4 regions of the Brevibacillus sp. IT-7CA2 genome follow, and region 1 is predicted to be linked to each of the others. Evidence: riboswitches for the same ligand, from Rfam matches in the RefSeq annotation. Region 1 holds a riboswitch; each other region holds the start of a gene.
What was found. Region 1 has a riboswitch for cobalamin ahead of ACM6JA_RS21630 (energy-coupling factor ABC transporter permease). Riboswitches for the same ligand answer to the same signal wherever they lie in the genome.
Positions count from the first base shown of each region.

Region 2: it holds a riboswitch for cobalamin, as region 1 does, so the genes downstream of both, nrdI (class Ib ribonucleoside-diphosphate reductase assembly flavoprotein NrdI) here and ACM6JA_RS21630 (energy-coupling factor ABC transporter permease) in region 1, are expected to answer to the same signal.
Region 3: it holds a riboswitch for cobalamin, as region 1 does, so the genes downstream of both, cobO (cob(I)yrinic acid a,c-diamide adenosyltransferase) here and ACM6JA_RS21630 (energy-coupling factor ABC transporter permease) in region 1, are expected to answer to the same signal.
Region 4: it holds a riboswitch for cobalamin, as region 1 does, so the genes downstream of both, metE (5-methyltetrahydropteroyltriglutamate--homocysteine S-methyltransferase) here and ACM6JA_RS21630 (energy-coupling factor ABC transporter permease) in region 1, are expected to answer to the same signal.

Region 1 is NZ_CATKQT010000044.1:413,401-418,913, reverse strand. It holds gene ACM6JA_RS21655 (hypothetical protein) at 1-2, opposite strand, end outside; gene ACM6JA_RS21650 (hypothetical protein) at 198-362, opposite strand; gene ACM6JA_RS21645 (energy-coupling factor ABC transporter ATP-binding protein) at 418-1,266, opposite strand; gene cbiQ (cobalt ECF transporter T component CbiQ) at 1,263-2,060, opposite strand; gene ACM6JA_RS21635 (energy-coupling factor ABC transporter substrate-binding protein) at 2,057-2,341, opposite strand; gene ACM6JA_RS21630 (energy-coupling factor ABC transporter permease) at 2,338-3,102, opposite strand; cobalamin riboswitch at 3,246-3,440, opposite strand; gene ACM6JA_RS21625 (quinone-dependent dihydroorotate dehydrogenase) at 3,573-4,664, opposite strand; gene ACM6JA_RS21620 (GerAB/ArcD/ProY family transporter) at 4,816-5,513, shown strand, end outside.
Region 2 is NZ_CATKQT010000011.1:18,434-23,946, reverse strand. It holds gene tlp (small acid-soluble spore protein Tlp) at 72-290, shown strand; gene mnmA (tRNA 2-thiouridine(34) synthase MnmA) at 430-1,542, shown strand; gene ACM6JA_RS06610 (hypothetical protein) at 1,564-1,893, shown strand; gene ACM6JA_RS06605 (ACT domain-containing protein) at 1,933-2,445, shown strand; gene ACM6JA_RS06600 (alpha/beta hydrolase) at 2,477-3,298, opposite strand; cobalamin riboswitch at 3,467-3,667, shown strand; gene nrdI (class Ib ribonucleoside-diphosphate reductase assembly flavoprotein NrdI) at 3,828-4,187, shown strand; gene nrdE (class 1b ribonucleoside-diphosphate reductase subunit alpha) at 4,174-5,513, shown strand, end outside.
Region 3 is NZ_CATKQT010000033.1:204,280-209,792, reverse strand. It holds gene cbiB (adenosylcobinamide-phosphate synthase CbiB) at 1-724, opposite strand, end outside; gene ACM6JA_RS17650 (histidine phosphatase family protein) at 721-1,353, opposite strand; gene cobS (adenosylcobinamide-GDP ribazoletransferase) at 1,350-2,090, opposite strand; gene cobU (bifunctional adenosylcobinamide kinase/adenosylcobinamide-phosphate guanylyltransferase) at 2,087-2,626, opposite strand; gene cobD (threonine-phosphate decarboxylase CobD) at 2,623-3,738, opposite strand; gene cobO (cob(I)yrinic acid a,c-diamide adenosyltransferase) at 3,735-4,283, opposite strand; gene ACM6JA_RS17625 (hypothetical protein) at 4,294-4,491, opposite strand; cobalamin riboswitch at 4,448-4,664, opposite strand; gene ACM6JA_RS17620 (M15 family metallopeptidase) at 4,848-5,513, shown strand, end outside.
Region 4 is NZ_CATKQT010000011.1:12,205-17,717, reverse strand. It holds gene nrdE (class 1b ribonucleoside-diphosphate reductase subunit alpha) at 1-29, shown strand, start outside; gene nrdF (class 1b ribonucleoside-diphosphate reductase subunit beta) at 85-1,035, shown strand; cobalamin riboswitch at 1,122-1,321, shown strand; gene metE (5-methyltetrahydropteroyltriglutamate--homocysteine S-methyltransferase) at 1,466-3,748, shown strand; gene ACM6JA_RS06575 (acyl-CoA thioesterase) at 3,763-4,260, shown strand; gene ACM6JA_RS06570 (MarR family winged helix-turn-helix transcriptional regulator) at 4,347-4,769, shown strand; gene ACM6JA_RS06565 (YybH family protein) at 4,941-5,315, shown strand; gene ACM6JA_RS06560 (nitroreductase family protein) at 5,212-5,513, shown strand, end outside.

The sequences.
Region 1 (5,513 bases):
ACAACCTCATCACTTCTCCCATTGTAAGTAAGTGCCTTCTTTACGTTATTCGTGATGAATGGACATATCCCTACAAAATTCGCACAAATCTTCTTACCCGCGGTCAAGATTTGCTCTACCGTAAATATTACTTAGACCATTCCATGCAAAAAAGCCCTTCATGCCTTATGTGGCGAAAAGGGCTTTTTGGCGCAAATTTACGCCTTTCCTTTTAAATAATCATCTTTTATCTTCTTTTCCTGCTCGACGGTAGTCATCTCTTTCTCCAATACTTGATACATCAGTTCATCCTTTACATGACGAGAGATTCCTTTTTCCTGATGATTCGGGACCGATGTGCTAGTGACAGAGTCTTGTTCCATACTGTGTACCTCCATGGCTTTTTGGGGTTAGCTTACCCGAAAGCGCCCACTCCATTCACCAAACCCGCTGAACACTGAGCATTTTTCGCAGCTCGTCGACCGAACGTGGAATATTACCGCCAAGTTCCCGCTTCCACTGTTCAGGCAGGGCCTCCCACACATCAACGAGCAACGGCATACCCAGATGAAGACTCTCCAGCATAGTTCTATTTTCCAATGCCTCCTGCGGATCTCCCGCGAACACAAGCCTGCCTTCATCCATGATGCAAATCCATTCTGCCCATTCAAAGGCAATATCCATATCATGTGTCGCCATCAAAACAGTCGTTCCTTGCCGGTGAATGGCATCGAGCTCCCGCAACAAATTTTTTGTCTGATAGCGATCCAGATACGCAGTAGGCTCGTCCAACAGCAAAAGCTCAGGCTCCATGACCATGACCCCCGCGAGTGCCAGACGCCGTTTTTGTCCCAGGCTCAAATGATGAATCGGAGCTTCTGCCAGTTCTCTCAATCCGAATGCATCCAGCACCTTTTCTACCTTTGCCCGGATTACGTCCTCAGGCAGCTTCTGATTGCATAAACCGTAGGATATATCTTCCGCGACCGTGCTTGCGATCAGCTGATGCTCGGGATCTTGAAAGACCAAGCCTACCTTTTGTGTCATCTCTTGCAGTGCGGCTCGTTTGTAGACCAGCGGTTTCCCCTTCCACAGCACCTGTCCCTGCTGTGGCTCGATGATCCCGTTTCCATGCAAGAACAAGGTCGACTTCCCACAGCCATTTCGTCCCAAAAGGACACATTTTTTCCCCTCTGGAATCCATAAGGACAGCCCTGACAGGACGGGGCCCCGCCCTCCCGGATACGTGTACTGCAAATCGATGAACTCCAACAACCGTGATGTCATAACCACCAACCTCCTGTCCACCACTCAAGCAGTACCAGCAGCATACAGCCTGCTATTGATTCCCACTCATAGCGGCGCGAGCGAGCATGTGTATGAAACGAGAGCACCTGCATGCTCTCCCCGAAGCCTCTAGCCGCCATTCCTTTGTGCAAAGCTTCGTATTTGCGCATTGCTCTGACAAACAATTGCGCAACGAGAACCCCTGTATCCCGAAGTGTCGCGCGGAAGCCGCGATGACCTCCGCGAGAACGTTGGGCAATCCATAGCTGATGAGAAATCGTTACCAACACAAAAATAAACCGATACATGATCATTAATAAGTCAGTCACAAGGACAGGCATACGAAGCCGGCGAAGCACCTGCAAGATTTCAGCAAACGGCACGGTAAACAAAATGAAGGCAAAGCAAGATAAGCTCGCCATGGTACGCCAAAATAAAACCCAAACTTTACTAAATGATGACGTAGGCACATAGAGCACATACGAACCCAACTCCCATGCTGCCGCGACCTGGACGTGTACTTCTCCTGCTCTCGCCCCTTCTACCAATAGGGCAGGGAGCCCCGCCACGAAAAACGAGAGCGACACGATCATAAAGACACCATAGATACGGACAGGAATCCGGGCATACACCACTACCCATACCGTCATCCAAACAACGACGGCCATCTGCATCCATACATGTCCCACCAAGACGAGTAGTAACAATGCACTCGCCAGCAATAGCTTATGAGCTGGCGGCAGACGTTTCAGCCTGTTTTGATAAGAGAGAGAATCTAGTTGCAGCCCGTTCATTTTTTCCGTTTATCCAAACGACCTTTGTACAAGCCTACAGCGTAGCCAACCACTCCCGCTCCCAACGCCGCCTGTACCGCAAACAATAGACTCTCCGTCTCTCCCCCTGGTGGTTCTATCAGCGGTTGAAACCACGGCTCGTAATTCGGAGCAATTTCCTTGATCGCTTCCTCTGCCACGCCGTCTGCGCCGCCAAATTCCGAATCCTGCACCAGCAACAGCGGGACAATCGCGAGTACGATTACCCCCGAGAGTAAAAGCCAGTTCCATCCTTTTTTCACAGCGATTCCTCCCGTTTGAGCAAACGAAGCTGTGTAAGCTCTTTTGCGTTGTAAGATAACAACCAGTTCCAAACAAGGACGGTCAACAGACCTTCACTGATTGCGAGCGGTACTTGCGTGAATGCAAAAATTCCTGCAAATTTGGCAAACGAGGCCAACACTCCACCAGATTCAGCTGGAAATGCGAGTGCCAGTTGAATCGAAGTCACCACATAGGTAGCGAGGTCAGCCAAAGCAGCCGCCGCAAAAACAGCCAGACGTTGGCTTCCGTTGACCTTCATGATCATCCGATAGATTCCGAATGCCACTAGTGGTCCTACTACAGCCATGGATACAGCATTTGCCCCTAGTGTAGTCAAACCTCCATGTGCCAAAAGCAAGGCTTGAAACAAGAGCACCATGCTCCCTAACACAGACATCGCAAAAGGCCCAAACATAATGGCGCCAAGCCCCGTTCCAGTCGGGTGAGAGCTGCTGCCTGTAACCGAAGGGATTTTCAATGCAGATAAAACAAACGCAAACGCTCCAGCAACGCCAATAAGGAGCTTCATTTCGGGATGTTCTTTGACAATCTTGTTAATCGAGCGAATCCCAAGAATAAAAAATGGCAAGAAGACAGCCCACCAAAATAAGGCCCAGGATAATGGCAAATACCCTTCCATGATGTGCATCGCATGTCCTGTCTCTGGTTCATTGAGCAAAAAATACAGGACAAAGCCAGCGATCATCAGACAAGTTGATACGAGACGAGATCGATTCATGTTCATTCCTCCTTCACTGACTTTCGTTCTTTGCCTACAAACAAAAAAATCCCATCCATCAATGGACGAGATGTGCACACAAAACAACAGACTGACTATACAGCCTCATTGCCTCGTATTCACCGCTCCTTTCCGCGAAGGTTCTGTGGGTGTGGCTACTAGGTAGGTCTCCTGGCTTCCAGATCCATGCGCTCTTTGTCCTTCCCCATACAAAAATGAGTGGTTTCCTTCTCAAAGAGAGCTCCCTGGTTACAGTGGCGGGACCGCTCGGGACTTTCACCCGATTCCCTGTTACCCTTTATGCGTCACATAAAGGCACCTAACGCCGACAATATGAAATTGACAGACAATTCATGTTTGTCCACATCATTATACCGGATCACTACATAAATCGGAAGAATATAAGCAAAAACGCATAAGTCGATGACCCACTACAAACGGAGCCATCGACCTATGCGTACTTGTTCTATCTATTCTTTTGCGTCTACGCCAATTACTTCACTAATATGTTTAAAACCATCGCGCTGCATGAGCTTGAGCAGCTTTTTGTTAATTTGTTTGGCGATACCTGGGCCCTGATAAATCATCCCCGTATACACCTGAACGAGACTGGCTCCTGCTCGGATTTTCGCGTAGGCGTCTTCGCCGTTATAAATGCCTCCGACACCGATGATTGGTACCTTGTCTCCTACTTCTTGATAAATCTCCTTCACCCAAGCAGTGGAACGCTCCGTAAGAGGTCTTCCGCTCAAGCCACCAGCTTCCTCGGCAAATCGATGTCCGGAAACCGCCTCGCGTGACAGTGTCGTATTGGTAGCGATAATTCCGGAAATGCCTTCTTCAACAGCAGCGTGAACAACATCGCGCATGTGCTCATCCGACATGTCTGGTGCTACTTTCAGCAATATCGGTTTTTTCTTGATGGAACGCGCTTCCATTTCGGTCGCCTTTTCCCTTACTGCACGCACCAAATGACGCAAGCTCTCTGTTTCCTGCAAGTCACGCAGATTCGGGGTATTCGGAGAGCTGATGTTAATGACGAAATAGTGACCGTATGCATAGAGCATGTCCATACATTTGTTATAGTCGATGGCCGCCTCTTCATTCGGCGTTACTTTGTTTTTCCCAATGTTAATCCCAATCGGAACATCTGAGTATGCGTAACCGACCAAATGCTGGGAAGCCAAATACGCACCGTGATTGTTGAAGCCCATCCGGTTAATGACAGCTTGATGTTCCGGCAATCGGAACAAACGCGGCTTCGGATTGCCTGGCTGCCCCTGCGGCGTCAACGTCCCGATTTCCACAAACCCAAAACCAAGAGCACCCAACGCATGATAGACTTCTGCATTTTTATCAAAACCGGCTGCAAGCCCGACTGGATTCGGAAACGTCATTCCCCACAGCTTATTCTCCAACCGCTGGTCTTTTACCTGATAGATCATCTTCAGGATGCTTTTGCCTGGAGCAGAATCCTCCACCAGCCTTAAGGCACCAATTGTCTTTTCATGAATCTCTTCCGCATCTTGCTGGAACAGATAATTTCTTATGAGCTGATACATCGGCTGCACTCCTTACTCTGTTTCTACCTTTTTACCTCATAGTAGAATACCATACTTTTTCGGACGGATGTAACCTTTATACCTGATACATATTTCCAAGCAAGCAGGCAAATCCTAACAGCACCACCACGCACAGGGGGATAAGTCTTTCATGAAAGTGGACGGAAAAATCGGGATTGGTCAAGCCATTATGGTGATGATGCTGACGATCGGCATTACGAACCACGTAACCGTCATCCCCCTCTTATTGAGTAAAGCCGGAAGAGATGCTTGGTTGAGCGTGTTGCTTGCTGGTATCCCCTTTTCCTTCTGGGCGTATCTGCTGTTTGTGATTAATCGAAGTTTGGATCAACAGTCTTTGTATGAATGGATTTCACAACGGTCAGGAAAAATCGTCAGCAATCTCTTGCTCGTTCCAATCATGATTTGCCTGTATCTAATGGCGCTAACGAATCTGATCGATACGCAAACTTGGACAACCGTAAACTACTTGCCTCGAACACCCGAGTGGGTGACCGCTTTAGCCTTGATAGGGCTATGTGTACTCGCTTCTATTGGAGGTATGACCTCCGTTGGAATCACAGCAGGCGTCTTGCTCCCCATAGTCGTGTTGCTCGGATTTTTCGTTGCTTTTGGCAATATTCCCAAAAAGGATTATAGTCTTTTGCTCCCGCTTTTCCAGAACGGTTTTCGTCCGCTGCTACATGGGATGCTTTACGTTGGCGGCGGTTTCACCGAGCTGTTTCTGCTCCTGTTGCTCCAGCATCACGTACGAAAGCCGTTTCGACTCGTACACTTTTTTGTCATGCTCGGTATCACGCTGCTGTTGACACTCAGCCCACTGACAGG
Region 2 (5,513 bases), on a different contig from region 1:
ATAAAGAAACCATGATTGGCGCACAATGGTAAAGGTGTTGAATATAACCCTTTGTAGGAGGCGTATCGATTATGGCGAAGCCGGATGACCGTTCTGACAACGCAGAAAAGCTTCAACAGATGATTTCCAATACGGAAGAGAACATTCGTGAGTCCGAAGATTACCTGACGGCTCATGCTGGGGAGATTTCTGCTGAGGAAAAAGCAACCCTCGAAGCAAAAAATCAGCGTCGTGAAGAAAGCATCGAGGGATATCGCGCGGAAATCAAGGATGAATCTTCGCAGGCTTAACCTTGCTACCAAACGTCTGGCGCCAACTACGCGTCAGGCGTTTTTTCATTCTATCAGGCAAAAGTGCAACAAAACATGATTTGTTTTGCGAAACATGGTAATCTGTAAGGGTACAAATTGAAAAAGAGGAGAAAGACTTATGAAGCGACCAGAAGATACACGCGTCGTTGTCGGCATGTCCGGCGGAGTCGACTCCTCCGTGACGGCTTACCTGCTTAAGCAACAGGGATATGACGTCATCGGCATCTTCATGAAAAACTGGGATGATACCGATGAATTCGGCCACTGCACGGCGGAAGAAGACTTCCAGGATGTCCGGCGCGTCTGTGAACAGATCGGCATTCCATATTACACGGTAAACTTTGAAAGAGAATACATGGACAAGGTATTCCAGTATTTTTTGGATGAATATAAACGGGGACGTACACCGAATCCGGATGTCATGTGCAACCGTGAAATCAAGTTCGGTGAGCTTCTCGCCAAGGTCATGGATCTAGGGGCAGATTATATTGCAACTGGCCATTACGCGCAGGTCAAATACATCGACGGCGAGTACAAGCTGATTCGTGGTGCTGACAACAACAAGGACCAGACTTACTTCTTGAATGTATTGGGCCAAGAACAGCTATCCAAAACGATGTTCCCGATTGGTCATCTCCCGAAACCTCAAGTAAGGGAGATCGCAGAGAAAGCAGGGCTCTATACAGCGAAAAAGAAGGACAGTACAGGGATCTGCTTTATTGGGGAGCGTAACTTCCGCGACTTCCTGCAAAACTATTTGCCTGCCAGACCAGGAAATATCGAGACCGTAGATGGAGCGGTCATCGGTACGCACGACGGACTGATGTACTATACATTGGGTCAACGACAAGGCTTAGGAATAGGCGGAGGTCATGGCACGAGCGGACAGCCTTGGTTTGTTGTAGACAAAGATCTGGAGCGGAATGTCCTGATCGTTGGTGAAGGCTCTGATCATATCCGTCTGTACTCGAAGAGCCTCTTGGCGACCAACGTGAGCTGGGTGAGTGATAAGACTCCTTCTGAAACGTTTACTTGTACAGCGAAATTCCGTTATCGCCAGCCAGATCAGGGAGTAACCGTTCACCTGCTGGAGGATGGTACCGTAGAAGTTGTATTTGATCAGCCGCAAAAAGCAGTGACACCCGGTCAGGCTGTCGTCTTCTACGATGGGGAAGTATGCTTGGGTGGCGGTACGATTGACAAGGTACGCTTAGTCGATAAAGAGAACTAAGATAGACGGGGGAAGCACTCGGTGGATGCTACGAAAAAATCAAAAGTGATTATCGTTTCGTTTTTGGCGGGAGCGGTTCTCTTGGCGATCATCTCTTATTTCGGGATGGCCTCCTTGGGTAAAGAGCATATGGCGACGATCCAAAACGTCATCAAGGAGAACGGTGGGGTTGTTACCGCAGGTGGAGTGACAGCGGTTCCGCTGGAGGAAAGTCCTTTTACTAACAGCGGAAAAGGCAATACCATCTACCGAATCTACTATACGAAAGAGGGGCAAACGTTGACGGCTTGGTATCGTGCTGATAACGAATCCTCCATCAAGAAAGAGCCGGAAGCATGGATTCTGCCGTAAAAACAAGGATAAACCTGACTGGGAGAGTGAAGGCATCACATGACCCAACATGCTGGACTGCGTGAGCTGGCTGAACTGATTCGAAGACTCGAGCCAGAATTAGCGGGTGCACAATTAAGTATTCTTGCTCATGAAAATAAAGAGGGAATCGCAACGCTGTTAGTGGAAGGACTCGGGACGAAGGTTGCTGTCCAAAACAGCTCCGGCGAATATGCGAATCATTTGGCGGTTTTGCGTGTAGGAGCGAACAAGTACACCTTCGCGCAAGATTGGAGAGAAGTGTACATCAGTGAAATCAATTACTGCGCGTGTCGCATACCTCCGGGGGCACATGGATTGTTGGTTCGCCATATCGATTATCCAGGCGTGATTTATGATGTCTCACGAAAACTGGCCGAACATCAAATCAATGTTTCCAAATTGAATGTATCGCGCGAGCAAAAAGGGAAGAATGCCCTGCTTATCTCTGTGACCGATGAAGAGATTACACCGACGATTGTATCTGCCATCGAAGAGCTACCCCAAATCACCAAAGTGATATCTCTACAGTAAGCGAGTCATGATAAACAAAAACTGCCCGTTTTTAGCGGGCAGTTTTTTTCGTAGCGAATTTGAGTCCTTGGTTAATTAAGACTGGCAAGACGGACGAATGATTTTCGTCAGCAAATTCTTTAAAGGAAGCCTTGATCTGACCTTTGCCTATGGAGGACAATCGTTCGATCATCGCCAGAGATTTTTCTTTGACCAAGAATCGCCCATCGTTTTCCAACTCTCCGATGGTGAGAAGAGCATGGACGTCGAGCTCATCTGTCAGCAGGCCCGGCAATTGACTCTCCTTCGCAAGCAGTACGCTCTCATTCCAGTGGATCGAGGGACTGCCAGCGATATAACGCTGAAAAGCGTGTGGTCTCGACAAAAGTACATGCAAGACAAACAAGCCACCTAACGAATGCCCAAAAATCGCTTGCTGCGTCCGATCGATGGGGAAGTCGTTTTCGATGCTAGGCTTGAGCTCCTCCTCCAAAAAGGTGAGGAACTGCTCCGCTCCCCCCATCTGAGGCCAGTCAGCTCCTTTTGGGTTGCCAGGAAGCTCCGAGACAGGAACTTCATACGTGTAATCAAAGAAACGGGCAGGATGGTACGGACCGTCCGTTGGATACCCAATCCCGACGACGATAGCAGGATACACGCCAGTTCGTTCAGGACTGCGTGATTGTATTCGTATCGCTTCGGTCATGGTTGCAAAAACAGAGTTGCCATCTAGCAAATATATGACGGGAAAGCCTGATTCCGGAGGGGGATCGGCAGGTATACTTACGAAAATGTGATAGTCCCGCTCTTGATAAGTCATGATTTTACTGTAAGATCGAGGAATGACGACAGGTTGATAGTCGGTGCTTTTCATGAGGGCTACTCTCCAATCTCTCCAAGGCTAACCAACACACAAAATCTATTATATGAACGAGAACCAGAGATTGGCAATAGCCGAAAAAGGAGAATAGTTAGTTTTCGAAAAGAGCGCATACTGAGCTTGACTCCTACGATATATTGAGGTAAAGTAAGTTTTACCAACTACATATTGATGCGGTGAGGTGTTTACCAGCCAGATTTGGTAGACTTAATAGGGAAGTCGGTGAGAATCCGACGCGGTCCCGCCACTGTAATGAGAGAGTTCCATTTGCGAAAGAATGCCACTGATCATGAACGATCGGGAAGGTGAAAATGGAGCGATGATCCAAAAGCCAGGAGACCTGCCTAACCGCTTGCACTGTTTAACCTACGGGAGATAGGGAAGTGTTCGAGCGCGCAATTCGCATTGGCGAATTGCTAGATGGAAGTCATCACGCGCATTCGGCATGTAAACGTCGGATGCGCTTTTACTTTGGCTAAATATCATACATACAGAGTAAAAATAGCAGGATAGGATGAGGGACATGCTAATCGCTTATGATTCAAAAACAGGAAACGTCCGAAGATTCGTCAACAAAATTAATTTGCCACATGTGGAAATTAATCAAGATATGGTGCTGGACGAGCCGTTCATTTTGATAACATACACGACGGGCTTCGGACAAGTGCCGGAGAAGGTGGAGACGTTCCTGAAGCGAAATCATGTCAATCTGCGCGGAGTATCCGCCAGCGGCAACCGCAACTGGGGAACCAGCTTTGCCAAAAGCGCGGATACGATCGCGGGCCAATATGGCGTTCCGGTGATATCTAAATTTGAACTGTCCGGTACCGGCCGTGACGTGGAACAATTTACGAGTGGGGTGGCAGCAATTGCGGCATATTGAATTGAACAACGAACTGATGCAGCGTGGCAACGACGGATTTTATCAACTGGAAAAGGATCGGGAAGCGGTTGCGGTCTTCATGGAAGAAGTGCAGTCCAATACGATGACTTTTGGCAGTGTCAAAGAACGCATGGACTATTTGATCGAGAATGACTTCTATGAAAACGTCTATGAAACATACACTGTTGAGCAGGTCGATGAAGTTTACCGTTTGGCCTATGACGCTGATTTTCAATTTGCTTCGTACATGGCTATCTCCAAATTTTATAAAGATTACGCCTTGAAAACGAACGATAAATCGATGTACTTAGAGCAGTATCCAGACCGGGTGGCCGTTGTGGCACTGTCCCTTGGACAAGGTGACTTTGAGCTCGCCAAGCGTTTAACAGTATCCATGATGGATCAACGCTTGCAACCAGCGACACCAACCTTCCTGAACGCAGGCAAAAGCCGCCGTGGAGAAATGGTCTCCTGCTTCTTGCTTGAAATGGATGATTCACTGAACTCCATCAACTTTATTTTGGGAACATGTATGCAGCTATCTAAAATTGGCGGCGGTGTGGCCGTGAACTTGTCCAAGCTCCGTGGACGAGGAGAGCCGATCAAAGGCGTCGAGGGCGCAGCAAAAGGTGTCATGCCAGTTCTCAAGCTGTTGGAAGATGCGTTTTCCTACGCGGATCAAATGGGGCAACGCAAAGGCTCAGGTGCAGCGTACTACAACATCTTCGGCTGGGATATCAACGAGTTTCTCGATTGCAAAAAGATTAATGCGGATGAAAAAGCACGCATCAAAACGTTGTCCATCGGCCTGATCGTACCAAACGTGTTCTACAAGCTGGCTGAAGAAAACAAGCCATTGACTGTGTTTGCTCCGTACTCCGTGTACAAAGAATATGGCGTGCATCTGGATGATATGGACCTCGATGACATGTACGAGGAGCTCTTGGCAAACGATCGCATCAAGAAAAAGACCGTCATGAGCGCACGCGAGATGTTGACCAAAATCGCGATGATTCAAATGGAATCGGGCTATCCGTACATCATGAACAAAACGAATGCGAACAACAACCATGCACTGAAAGATCTTGGTTCAGTGAAAATGTCCAACCTGTGCACGGAAATCTTCCAGCTGCAGGAGACTTCGACGATTAGTAATTACGGAGAGATGGATATCATCCGTCGCGATATTAGCTGCAATCTGGCATCGCTCAATATCGTCAACGTGATGGAGCGCAAAATGATCCGTGAATCCGTCCACGAAGGAATCGAAGCCATTACAGCCGTGAGTGACATGACGCGTGTAGAAAACGCTCCAGGCGTTCAAAA
Region 3 (5,513 bases), on a different contig from region 1:
AATGCGCATCTCTTCTGATCATTGCCCAGCACTGCTTCCCATCCAATCGCTGCAGCCAGCTTGCGGCAACGAGCAACAAAGCTGTCAAACGGGCGGGTATGTAGTTCAGTACATCGTCAAAGCGGGCAGATGCCCAGCCGAGATTCATATACTGCTCGTTTTTATAGCCAACCATGGAGTCGAGGGTGTTGGCGGCACGGTACGCCATTGCCAACGGCGCTCCCCCAATCGCTGCGTAAATCAGCGGGGAGACGATCGCATCGACGATGTTTTCCGCCACGGTTTCCACTGCTCCCCGACATACTTCCGGTTCATCTAGCCGCTCTGTATCGCGTCCGACTACCATGGACAAGGAGCGTCTCGCCGCTTCCATATCCCCAGCCACGAGATGACGGGCAATCTCCATCCCGGCATCGGCCAAGCCTTTTGTTGCAATCGTCGTGGAAATCAACCAGGCACCCAAGATCCAGGCAAGCACTGGATGGATGAACGTCGCTCCCCACAGGAGCAGCCAAACAACAGCGTAGCTGCCGCCAACGATCACGAGCGGGAACAGGACTCCTGCTAGCCTCAAATGCGACTCCTTTTTGACGAGAAAACGTATGACCCGTTCCAATCGTGTAATCCACCAGCCCATGATGATCACTGGATGTGGCAGGCTCCTGGGGTCTCCTACCACCCGATCAATCAAGTAGGCCGCGCATAATATCCATACTTCTGTCATGTTGTCCCTCTCTTACTCTTCAGGGGTTGTCGCATCCAACTCTGCCCTTGCGCATCCAAGCATTCCGCTACCAGAGCCTCCCCATGCTTAACGCCATCGACCTGCCAATATCGGTCAGGATTGTTTTCGAGCCACGCGGCCTGGAACCAGCGAATCACGCCGCCATGTGTGACGATGACGACTGGATCGGATGCCTCCTCCTTGTCCGCTCTCTCCAACAAGGACCGTAGCCAACGATCCACGCGCATCCCCAGCTCTTCCAAGCTCTCCCCTTGTGGAGGTCGATTTCGAAAAGGATCGTCGTACCACCTCGTAGCTCGCACAGAGTCCGACACCATCAGCTCGTCGTAGGTCATCAGCTCCCACTCACCAAAAGACAGCTCTCTCAATGCTGGCTCCGGAATTACCGTTAGCCCCAAAGCAGCTGCGAGTGGTTCGGCAGTCTGCATGCATCTGAGCAGGTCGCTCGAGTAAATCGCAGCAGGTCCCCCAATGAGCACTGGTAATTCCTTGGCCAACTCACTCGCGTGCAGATAACCGCGTTCATTCAAAGGAATATCGCTATGCCCCAAATATCGATGCTCACGATTGCTGTCTGTCTCCCCGTGGCGTATCCAAACTAGCTTCATAACCACCAGCTCCCGACTAACACCAGCAGAACGACCGCTTCACTGCTTTCGATAACAGCCCCGTAGCAGTCTCCATTTAAACCGCCTAGCTTTTTTGCAACCGAGCGTGAAAACAGTAGAGCGAACAATAGCGACAGGAAAGTGGCTGTGATGACCTGCAAGCCCCCAAGATACCAACCTGCGGCAAACACGATGATGTAGCTCACGATGATAGAGGAAACGGAAAGCCCAGCACTGATGCCTTTTCCAATCCCTTTGTCTGCCGAAAGATAGGGCCAGAGCTTGATCGACAAAAGCACATGTGTCCTCGCTGCCACTGGTGCTACGATCAAAAAGCTGCCCCATCCCGGATGTGCTAGCTCTACGACTGCACCCGCCTTGATCAGCAACAGCATAATCGCAGCAAGAACGCCCATCGCACCTACGCGGCTGTCCTTCATAATCGCCAGTATTTGCTCTCTCGGTCTGCTGCTGCCAAGACCGTCCGCGAGGTCCATCCACCCATCCATATGAAGACCACCAGTCACGTAGACCCATGCGACCAACGTCAAAATAGCCGCGATCCAAGGACTAAACAACAGCAGGCCTGCCTGATGTACACCCCATAGCAGTAAACCGATGATCAAACCAACTGCGGGATACCAGTTGACGCTTTTTCTCCACGCATCCTCTGAAGGACGAAGCCACGGAACCGGAATACGCGTAAAAAACGAGATCGCGTGTAAAAATGCATTCATCCTTTGATCCTCCACGGTATCCCTGACAAAACCGCGTAGACGGCGTCCGCTTGTCGCGCACTTCTCTGATTGACATCGCCCAGCACATCCGCGAACCATCTGCCCAAACGACTCAAGGCTACACCGCCCAATCCGACCTCGCTTGTAACAGCAATGACTCTTTGCGGGGAATTCTGAACGAGGAACAGCCATGCCTCTGCCTCCTGCAACAGGGCTTGCGTGTGTGAAGGACTTCTCCATTCCGACTCATCCACGCTCATCAACCGATTACTCACCCAGGTGGACAGACAATCGATCAACACCACATCATACTGCTCACTAAATGCTTGGTAATCGGTTAAGCGCTCTCCTACCTCCACACAGCCCCATTCCAACGGACGACGTGCCTGATGCAGCTCGATTCTCTGCTTCATTTCATCATCCCAGGCCTTGCCTGTCGCCACGTACAGGACTCGACTGCTCAACGTCATCGCAAGCTCTTCCGCGTAGCGGCTTTTTCCTGAACGGACACCGCCTGTTACCAGCACCAAGCTCATCGCTGTTCACTTCCTTCCGCATGGACCTCGCGAAGCGCTGCCAGAAGTCGTTCATTTTCCTCTCGTCCACGCACTGCGATTCTCACATCATGTGCCGTCAAACCGGGATACATCGCACAGTTGCGGATCAGAACGCCTTTTTTGCCGAGCCGTGCCTGCAATTGTTCAGCTGGCAATCCTTCTGGCGATCGCAGCAACAAAAAGTTTGCCTCCCCCGGCCATACCTGCCAGCCCAACTCACTACGGATGCAATCAGTCAAATACGCACGTTCTGCTTTTATGAGCCTGCGCGTCTGTTCCTCGTATGCCTGCTCCTGCAAGCACAGTTCTCCAGCTAAAAGGGCTAGTGCATTCACGCTCCAGCTCACTTGCTTCTGGCGCATCTTCGCAATGACATCTGGATGCGCAATCGCATAACCCAGGCGCAATCCCGGGATCGCGTACATTTTCGTCATCGAACGCATCAAAATCACACGGGGAAAGCGCTCCAGTTGCGTTGCCAATGTATACTGCCGCTCTTCCTCCACAAAATCGAGAAAAGCCTCATCCACGATGAGCCACGTATTGGTCTCTTTCGTCCATTCCGCCATTTGACGCAGCTCATCCGGTTGATACAGGATTCCGGTCGGATTGTTTGGCGACCCGACAAATACGAGATCAGACTGCGTAAAAAGAGTGTGCAGCTCTACAGGATCGGGCTTGTACCCGTTCGCCTCCTTCCCGAAGCAGCCAATGACATGGGCACCATACTGCTCGGAAAGTTGCGCGTATTCCGAAAAGCAAGGATATACCACACCAACCGTTTGCGGCGAAAGACCGAGAATGGCCAATGCCATTGCCTCTGCTGCACCATTGGCAGGCAGCAACCATTCCTCCGGCACTTGCAGCCGTTTTGCCAGTGCATGACGAAACACACGATGTCCAGGGTCTGGGTAATGCGCTACAGCAGCTAACGAAGCCAGCAGCATCTCACGAACGCTTGCTGGCATCCCCAGCGGATTAATATTGGCACTGTAATCCAGAAACTGCCCTGGCTCTCGACCAAAACGCTGCGCTGCGCTCAGCAAGTCTCCACCATGACCGTACGTTTCTATTACACCTGCGCTTGTCAAAACTCTACCCCCAGCACAGCTGGAATCCCTTCATCGTAGTAATGCTTGATTGGCTTCATCTCTGTCACCAAATCTGCGATGTCCAAAATCTCCTGCTTTGCTGCCCGTCCCGTAATCACGAGGTGGATATGATTTGGCCTGTTTTGAATCGCTTCCAAGACATCGGACAATGGCAACACATCGTCAATCGGGAAGCGGTCAATCGCCAATGCATTATTCAGCTCATCCAGAATGACGACATCGTACGCTCCGGAAGAGAGCTTTTCGCTCGCAAACGCCCAAGCTTCTTTCAATGCCTGACGATGCTCCTCCGGTGTCTTCGTCCATGTGAAGCCAACGCCCTTTTGCACAATTTCAATGCCCAATTTATCGAAAACAATCTTTTCTCCGTAAGTACGCTCCGGCGACTTGATGAATTGAACCATCAGCACCTTTTTTCCGCGCCCTGTCGCCCGCACAGCCAATCCGACTGCTGCCGTCGTTTTTCCTTTGCCGTCTCCTGTGTAAACGAGGGTCAAGCCCCTCTTCTTATCGTTTTTCTCCATCGTGACCACCTCAAAAAGTGACGTATTTAACTCCGCTGTTTCCTCCAAATACTTTCCGAAGCCAACAAAAAAAGCGCTCTGTTTCCCCCAGTACGTAAGGAAAAACAAAGCGCGGATAGCTGAAAGCAACAATCCTCACCTCTTCCTTTGACCCGAAGGAAATCAGTGTAAACATAAAAACAGGCAGGTCTCCTGGCTCGAGGATCATCGCTCTTCTTCTCCTTCCCGCTCCCGGATGGGCAGTGGATGGCATGGTGCCTTGAAGAACAGCTACTCTCTTACAGTGGCGGGACCGCGTTGGCTTTTCACCAAACTTCCCTTTTAACCTTGCTCCTGCGAATCGGTTTCGCAAAAACAAGGACCTGTTTCTCTTCCATATGTAAATGTCATTCGTTTCGTTGACAAGCACTTGCTTTAATAATAGCAAAAGCTACCGAGGATTCAAGCAAAAGCTGCCGATTCGTCGCAGGTGTCAATTGGCAGAAAATTCGAGATAATTATCATTTACTTACTTGACGTTTTTCGTTACCCTATTGGCAAAACAATCGAAAGTGGTGTGCAGTCATGCTATTTCCTCCGATTCCAAAAATACCAGACATGGTCCTCCCCAGCCCACTGCCGATCAATGAATGTGGCGAACCGATGATCCCACTCTCTTCCCTTTGTGAACAAATCACAGTCTATCCAGCCTACTACCACGAGGGCTATGCCGGAACACAGCCAGAAGCCTTTTTGCGAGAAGGGGCAGCACGCAAGCTCGCCACAGCAGTCGCGCAACTGCCTGTTGGCTACAAGCTCGTCGTGTTGGACGGCTGGCGCTCGTTCGAGGTACAGGCATCCTTGTATGAACGTTTCCGTGAAGCCTTGCTTTCACAAGGCTGGCAGGAAGGACCCGCGCTCACCGATGAATTGAGCAAATTCGTCGCTTATCCAACAACAGACCTCTCCAAGCCGTCCCCTCACCTATCCGGTGGCGCAGTCGATCTGACTATCGCAGGACCTGATGGCTGGTTGGAGATGGGGACAGCCTTCGATGATTTCAGTGTAAGGGCTGCAACTCGCCATTATGAAGAACTCGTACAGCCTACACAAAAAGACATCGAGATTCGAGACAATCGCCGACTGCTCTATCATTTGATGACCGCCGCCGGATTCGTCAACTATCCGAAAGAATGGTGGCATTTCGAGTATGGGACGCGCACCTGGGGACAAAAAACGCAGCAGGAGCCG
Region 4 (5,513 bases), on a different contig from region 1:
TAGAAGAGTGCATTAGCTGCGCTGTTTAGTGAACTCGATTTATAAATGGAAAAGCATCAAGCAAAAAGAGAAGAGGAACGCCATATGAAAGCAGTCAATTGGAACAGGCCGGACGACGATTTTACGATGACGTTTTGGAATCAAAACATCATGCAGTTCTGGACGGATGATGAGATTCCACTGTCAGATGACAAGATGTCCTGGATGGAGCTCAGTGCGACTGAACGCGACACATATAAAAAAGTATTGGGCGGTCTCACCTTGCTGGATACGGTTCAGGGTGGAGTAGGGATGCCGAAGATCATGGAGCATGTCGATGGACTGCAAAGAAAAGCGGTTCTCGCCTTCATGGGCATGATGGAGCAAATCCATGCCAAATCGTACAGCAGTATTTTTACAACGCTGGCATCGACTGAAGAGATTGACGGTATTTTTTCGTGGGTAGAAAACAATCCACATCTGCAAAAGAAAGCGGCCCTCATCTCGAAACGCTATCAAGAAATTGAGAAACCGAAAGACTTGTACATGGCGATGGTAGCGTCCGTCTTCCTGGAAAGCTATCTGTTTTACAGCGGCTTCTTCTATCCGCTCTATTTAGCGGGTCAAGGCAAGATGACAAGCAGCGGGGAAATTATCGATCTGATTGTTCGCGACGAGAGCATCCACGGACTCTATGTCGGCGTTCTCGCGCAAGAAGTCTATCAAGGCCTAAGTGTGGTCGAGCAGACCGCAGCAAAAGAGGAGCTGTATGCCCTTTTGCATGAGCTGCAAGAAAATGAAGAGGCCTATACGACTTCGTTGTATACGGAAATCGGATTGGCTGAAGAGGTTCATGTGTACGTGCGCTATAACGCGAACAAGGCTTTGATGAATCTGGGGCTGGACCCGCTATTCCCGGAGGAAGAAGTGAACCCGATCGTGCTGAATGGCATTCGCACGCAGACGAAGCAGCATGACTTCTTCTCGAAAAAAGGAAATGGTTATGTCCGCACGCTAAACGTAGAGCCGTTGACCGATGATGATTTTACATTTTAGTATGACAAAAAATGGATTCTGTGTTACTGTATGAACAGTATGCTGCCCTGCTCGTTTACTGGGGCACTTCACAGAACCACGATAATTTCATAAGAGTGGGAACAGGTTCTTTGGTTATCAAGATCAACCAAAGATGAAAAGGGAAGTCGGTGAGAATCCGACACGGTCCCGCCACTGTATGAGGGGAGTCGGCACATTTATCAGCCACTGATCCAAACGGATTGGGAAGGCATGTGCAGATGATGATCCCAAAGTCAGGAGACCTGCCTGTTTCGACGACACTGCTTAACCTACGGGAGATAGGGAGGTGTTAGGATGCTGTGATCTCAGTGCTTATTTGGCATTTCTAACGTTCTTTTTGATCGTTGGAGATGCCTTTTTTATTGGGCGGATTCAAGTCAAGATCGAATAAAGAATGGAGAGGAAGCTCATGAAAAGCAGCAATTTGGGATATCCACGGATCGGGAAGAACCGCGAGTGGAAAAAGGCATTGGAAGCATTTTGGGCAGGCACCATCGATGAGGCAAGCCTGGTACAGCAAATGGAGCAAATCCGTCACCATAACCTGTTGCGTCAGCAGGAAAAAGGGGTCGAGCTGATCCCTGTGGGTGACTTTACGTACTACGATCACATGCTGGATATGGCTGTGATGTTTGGGATGGTCCCCAAGCGTTATGAATACGAGGGAGGCCCGGTTTCATTAGCCACATACTTCGCCATGGCTCGTGGTTCGAAGGAAGCTGTCGCCAGCGAAATGACGAAATGGTTTAACACGAACTACCATTATATCGTCCCGGAGTTTGGTGCACGACAACCAGCCATAACCGAGAACAAGCCTCTCCAGGCATACTTGGAGGCTAAAGAAAAGTTTGGCATCATCGGAAAGCCCGTCATTGTAGGCCCGTATACGTTTGTCAAATTGTCCAAAGGATATGAGAAAAACGAATTTGAAATCGTCGTGGATCAACTCGTTCCGCTTTACATAGACGTTCTCCGCGAGTTGGAGCTGCACGGCGTGGAATGGGTGCAAATCGATGAGCCTGCATTTGTACTGGATGTATCGGAGCATGATCGCGCCATCATCAAACGTATCTATGCACAAATCGGTCAAGCACTACCACATCTACAGTGCATGCTGCAAACCTATTTTGAAGCGGTGGATTGGTACGAGGAGCTGATTCCCTTACCGGTAAAAGGAATTGGTCTTGATTTTGTACACGGAGCGAAGCGCAATCTGACCAATCTGAAAAAACACGGGTTTCCAGCAGACAAGATTCTCGGAGCGGGAATCATCGACGGTCGAAACATATGGCGTGCGTCCGTTGAGGAGAAGTGGGAGCTGGTCAAAGAAATTTCCGAGATCGTTCCACTCGAAAAGCTGTGGCTGCAGCCGTCCAGTAGTTTGTTGCATGTACCTGTAACGGTTGAAGCAGAGAGCGACTTGCCAGAGGAAGTCATGCCTGCATTGGCGTTTGCCGACGAAAAACTTGGGGAAGTACAGCTCTTAGTCCAAGGACTCCGATACGGTAAGTATGTCATTTCGAAAGAGATCGCCCAAAATGAAGCGGACTTGCTGAAGCTGGCATTATCTCCAGCGAGGAATCGTCGAGAAGTGCAGAATGCTTTACGTCAAATAGCTGCTGCAAAACTTGAAAGAAGTGTTCCTTATCTCGAACGTCGAGAGATTCAACAAAATACGTGGAAGTTGCCACTGTTGCCAACTACTACAATCGGAAGCTTCCCGCAGACAGCTGAGGTTCGCCAAGCCCGACAGCAGTTTAAAAAAGGTAACTGGACAGTGGAACAATACGATGCTTTCATTCAGGCGCAAATCAAGGAATGGATAGAGATACAAGAAGAGCTCGGTCTGGACGTCCTCGTTCATGGGGAGTTCGAACGAACAGATATGGTTGAGTATTTTGGCGAAAAGCTCGATGGCTTTTTGTTCACGAAAAACGGTTGGGTGCAGTCATATGGCTCGCGCTGCGTGAAGCCACCTATTATTTACGGAGATGTGGAGTTTGTAGCACCGATGACGGTCAAAGAAAGTGTGTATGCAAAATCATTGACCGCCAAACCAATGAAGGGTATGTTAACTGGCCCAGCAACCATTCTGAATTGGTCGTTTGCTCGAGTCGATGTCTCCAGACAAGAGGTGTGCGAGCAAATCGCATTGGCATTGCGAAAAGAAGTAGAAGCATTGGAAGAAGCGGGGATTCTCATGATTCAAGTCGATGAACCAGCGCTGCGCGAAGGATTGCCGCTCAAAAACGAAGAGCAGGCAGCTTATCTCGAATGGGCTGTCAGAGCGTTTCGTCTAGCGACCTCCACCGTTGCACCGAGCACCCAAATTCATACACATATGTGCTATTGCGAATTCCATGATTTCATGGATGTCATCAGCGAACTCGATGCCGATGTGATTTCGATTGAAACTTCCCGCAGCCATGGAGAGCTCGTGTCTGTATTCGAAACAGGTACGTATGACAAAGGCATCGGGCTTGGCGTATACGATATCCATAGCCCCCGAATTCCAGCTGTCTCAGAAATGGAAGATATGGTAGCACGAGGTGTACAAGTACTTCCACCAGATCAATTTTGGATTAACCCGGATTGCGGGCTGAAGACACGAGGGAGAGAAGAAACCGTTCAGTCATTACGAAACATGGTTGCGGCAACGAAGGCGATTCGGAGTCGTTTGACAGCCCAGTAGGGAAGTTGCACACGATGAAAGGAGCCACACCACAAATGATGACTGAAGCACGACCGATCCAACAATCGAGAACCTTTTTGACTGATCTCGTCTTTCCACCGGATACCAATCACCACCACACCATTTTCGGTGGGAAAGTCATGGCATATGTAGACAAGATCGCCTGCATCGCAGCCATGCGACATTGCCGTAAACCTGTTGTCACTGCGTCCAGCGATTCCTTCGATTTTCTCGCACCAATCAAGACAGGAGAAGCGATCAACCTGGAGGCTTATGTCACCTGGACTCATAAGACATCGATGGAAGTATTCGTGAGAGTGGAAGCGGAGAACTTGTTGACAGGGGAAAAGCGCATGACAGCACGCGCGTATCTGACAATGATTGCCCTCGACGATCAAGGAAAGCCGACGCTTGTCCCGAATGTCATTCCCACCACAGAGGAAGAACGTAATCAGTTTGAAAAAGCAAAGGAACGACATGCGTTACGAAAAAGGCGGAAAGCAGAGTTGTAAGGAGCAAAACCCCTCGTCCTAAATGGGATCGGGGGGTTTTGTCTCACTCGCTTGACAATACTTAGATATCGAACTATACTGATCTCATGATAAAAGGAAATGCAGCTTCACTCATTAGCCATATTAGAGATGTAGTCAATAAGCTCATTATTTCTGAGCTTGAGAAGCATGGTGTAGAAGGAATTGTACCTTCGCACGGTGACATTCTCCTTTGTTTGTATAAACATGACAATGTGACCATGAAGGAATTGGCTGAGTACATTCATCGAACGAAACCAACGGTAACTGTCCTCGTCAACAAACTGGTTGCGTGTGGTTATGTAATTCGCGAGAAGGACGTCAACGACAACAGAATCACTTATATTAAGCTCACACAAAGAGGAATGGAACTACAACCGATTTTTCAAGAGGTATCCAATCGTATCCGGGAAATGATGTACGGTGGATTATCCGAGACAGAAGGTGAGTTGCTTGAAAACCTTCTGGAGAAGGTGTTACAACGTTTTTAGAACTTCTCTATTGAAATAGAGAAGTTCTCCTTACACCTATAGTTAGATATCTAACAAAAACAAATGCTAAAAGTTAGATATCGAATCTTTTTGAAAGGGGTGATGCAAGCGAACTCATTAACTAGTTTCAACCAGGAACGAACAGACAACAAATACGAGGAGGATCATCAAATGTCAATCGAAACGGTAATCAAAACTTACGAATCTGCACTAAATGCCAATGATATAGATACCATACTTGCTCTTTACAGTACTGAACCTGTATTCATGCCACAACACGCCCCGGCACTATTCGGGCGCGACGCAGTGCGCGCTGGGTATGAGCATGTATTTAACACCATCAAGCTCAACGTCCGCTTCGAAATTTATGAAATCGAAGTGACAGGAGACTGGGCTTGGGCACGCACGAGTTCTGCTGGACGCATACACATTCTCTCAGCAGATGTCGAGGTTGAGGAAGGAAATAACGAGTTGTTCGTATTCCGTCGTGAAAACGATGAGTGGAAGATCCATCGCTACTTGTTTTCGACTAATCGTCCACTTTAAGCATAAACATGAAAATGTTAGGCAGATCATCACTAAACCATTTGGAGGAAGCATGATGAATTTTCAACAATTATTGCAAGCTCGTCGTTCTGTGAATCAATTTGATCCAAACGCTACCATTAGCCGTGATGATTTGGAAAGTATGATTGAGAGTGCAACACTCGCGCCGTCATCTTATAACCTGCAACATTGGCGTTT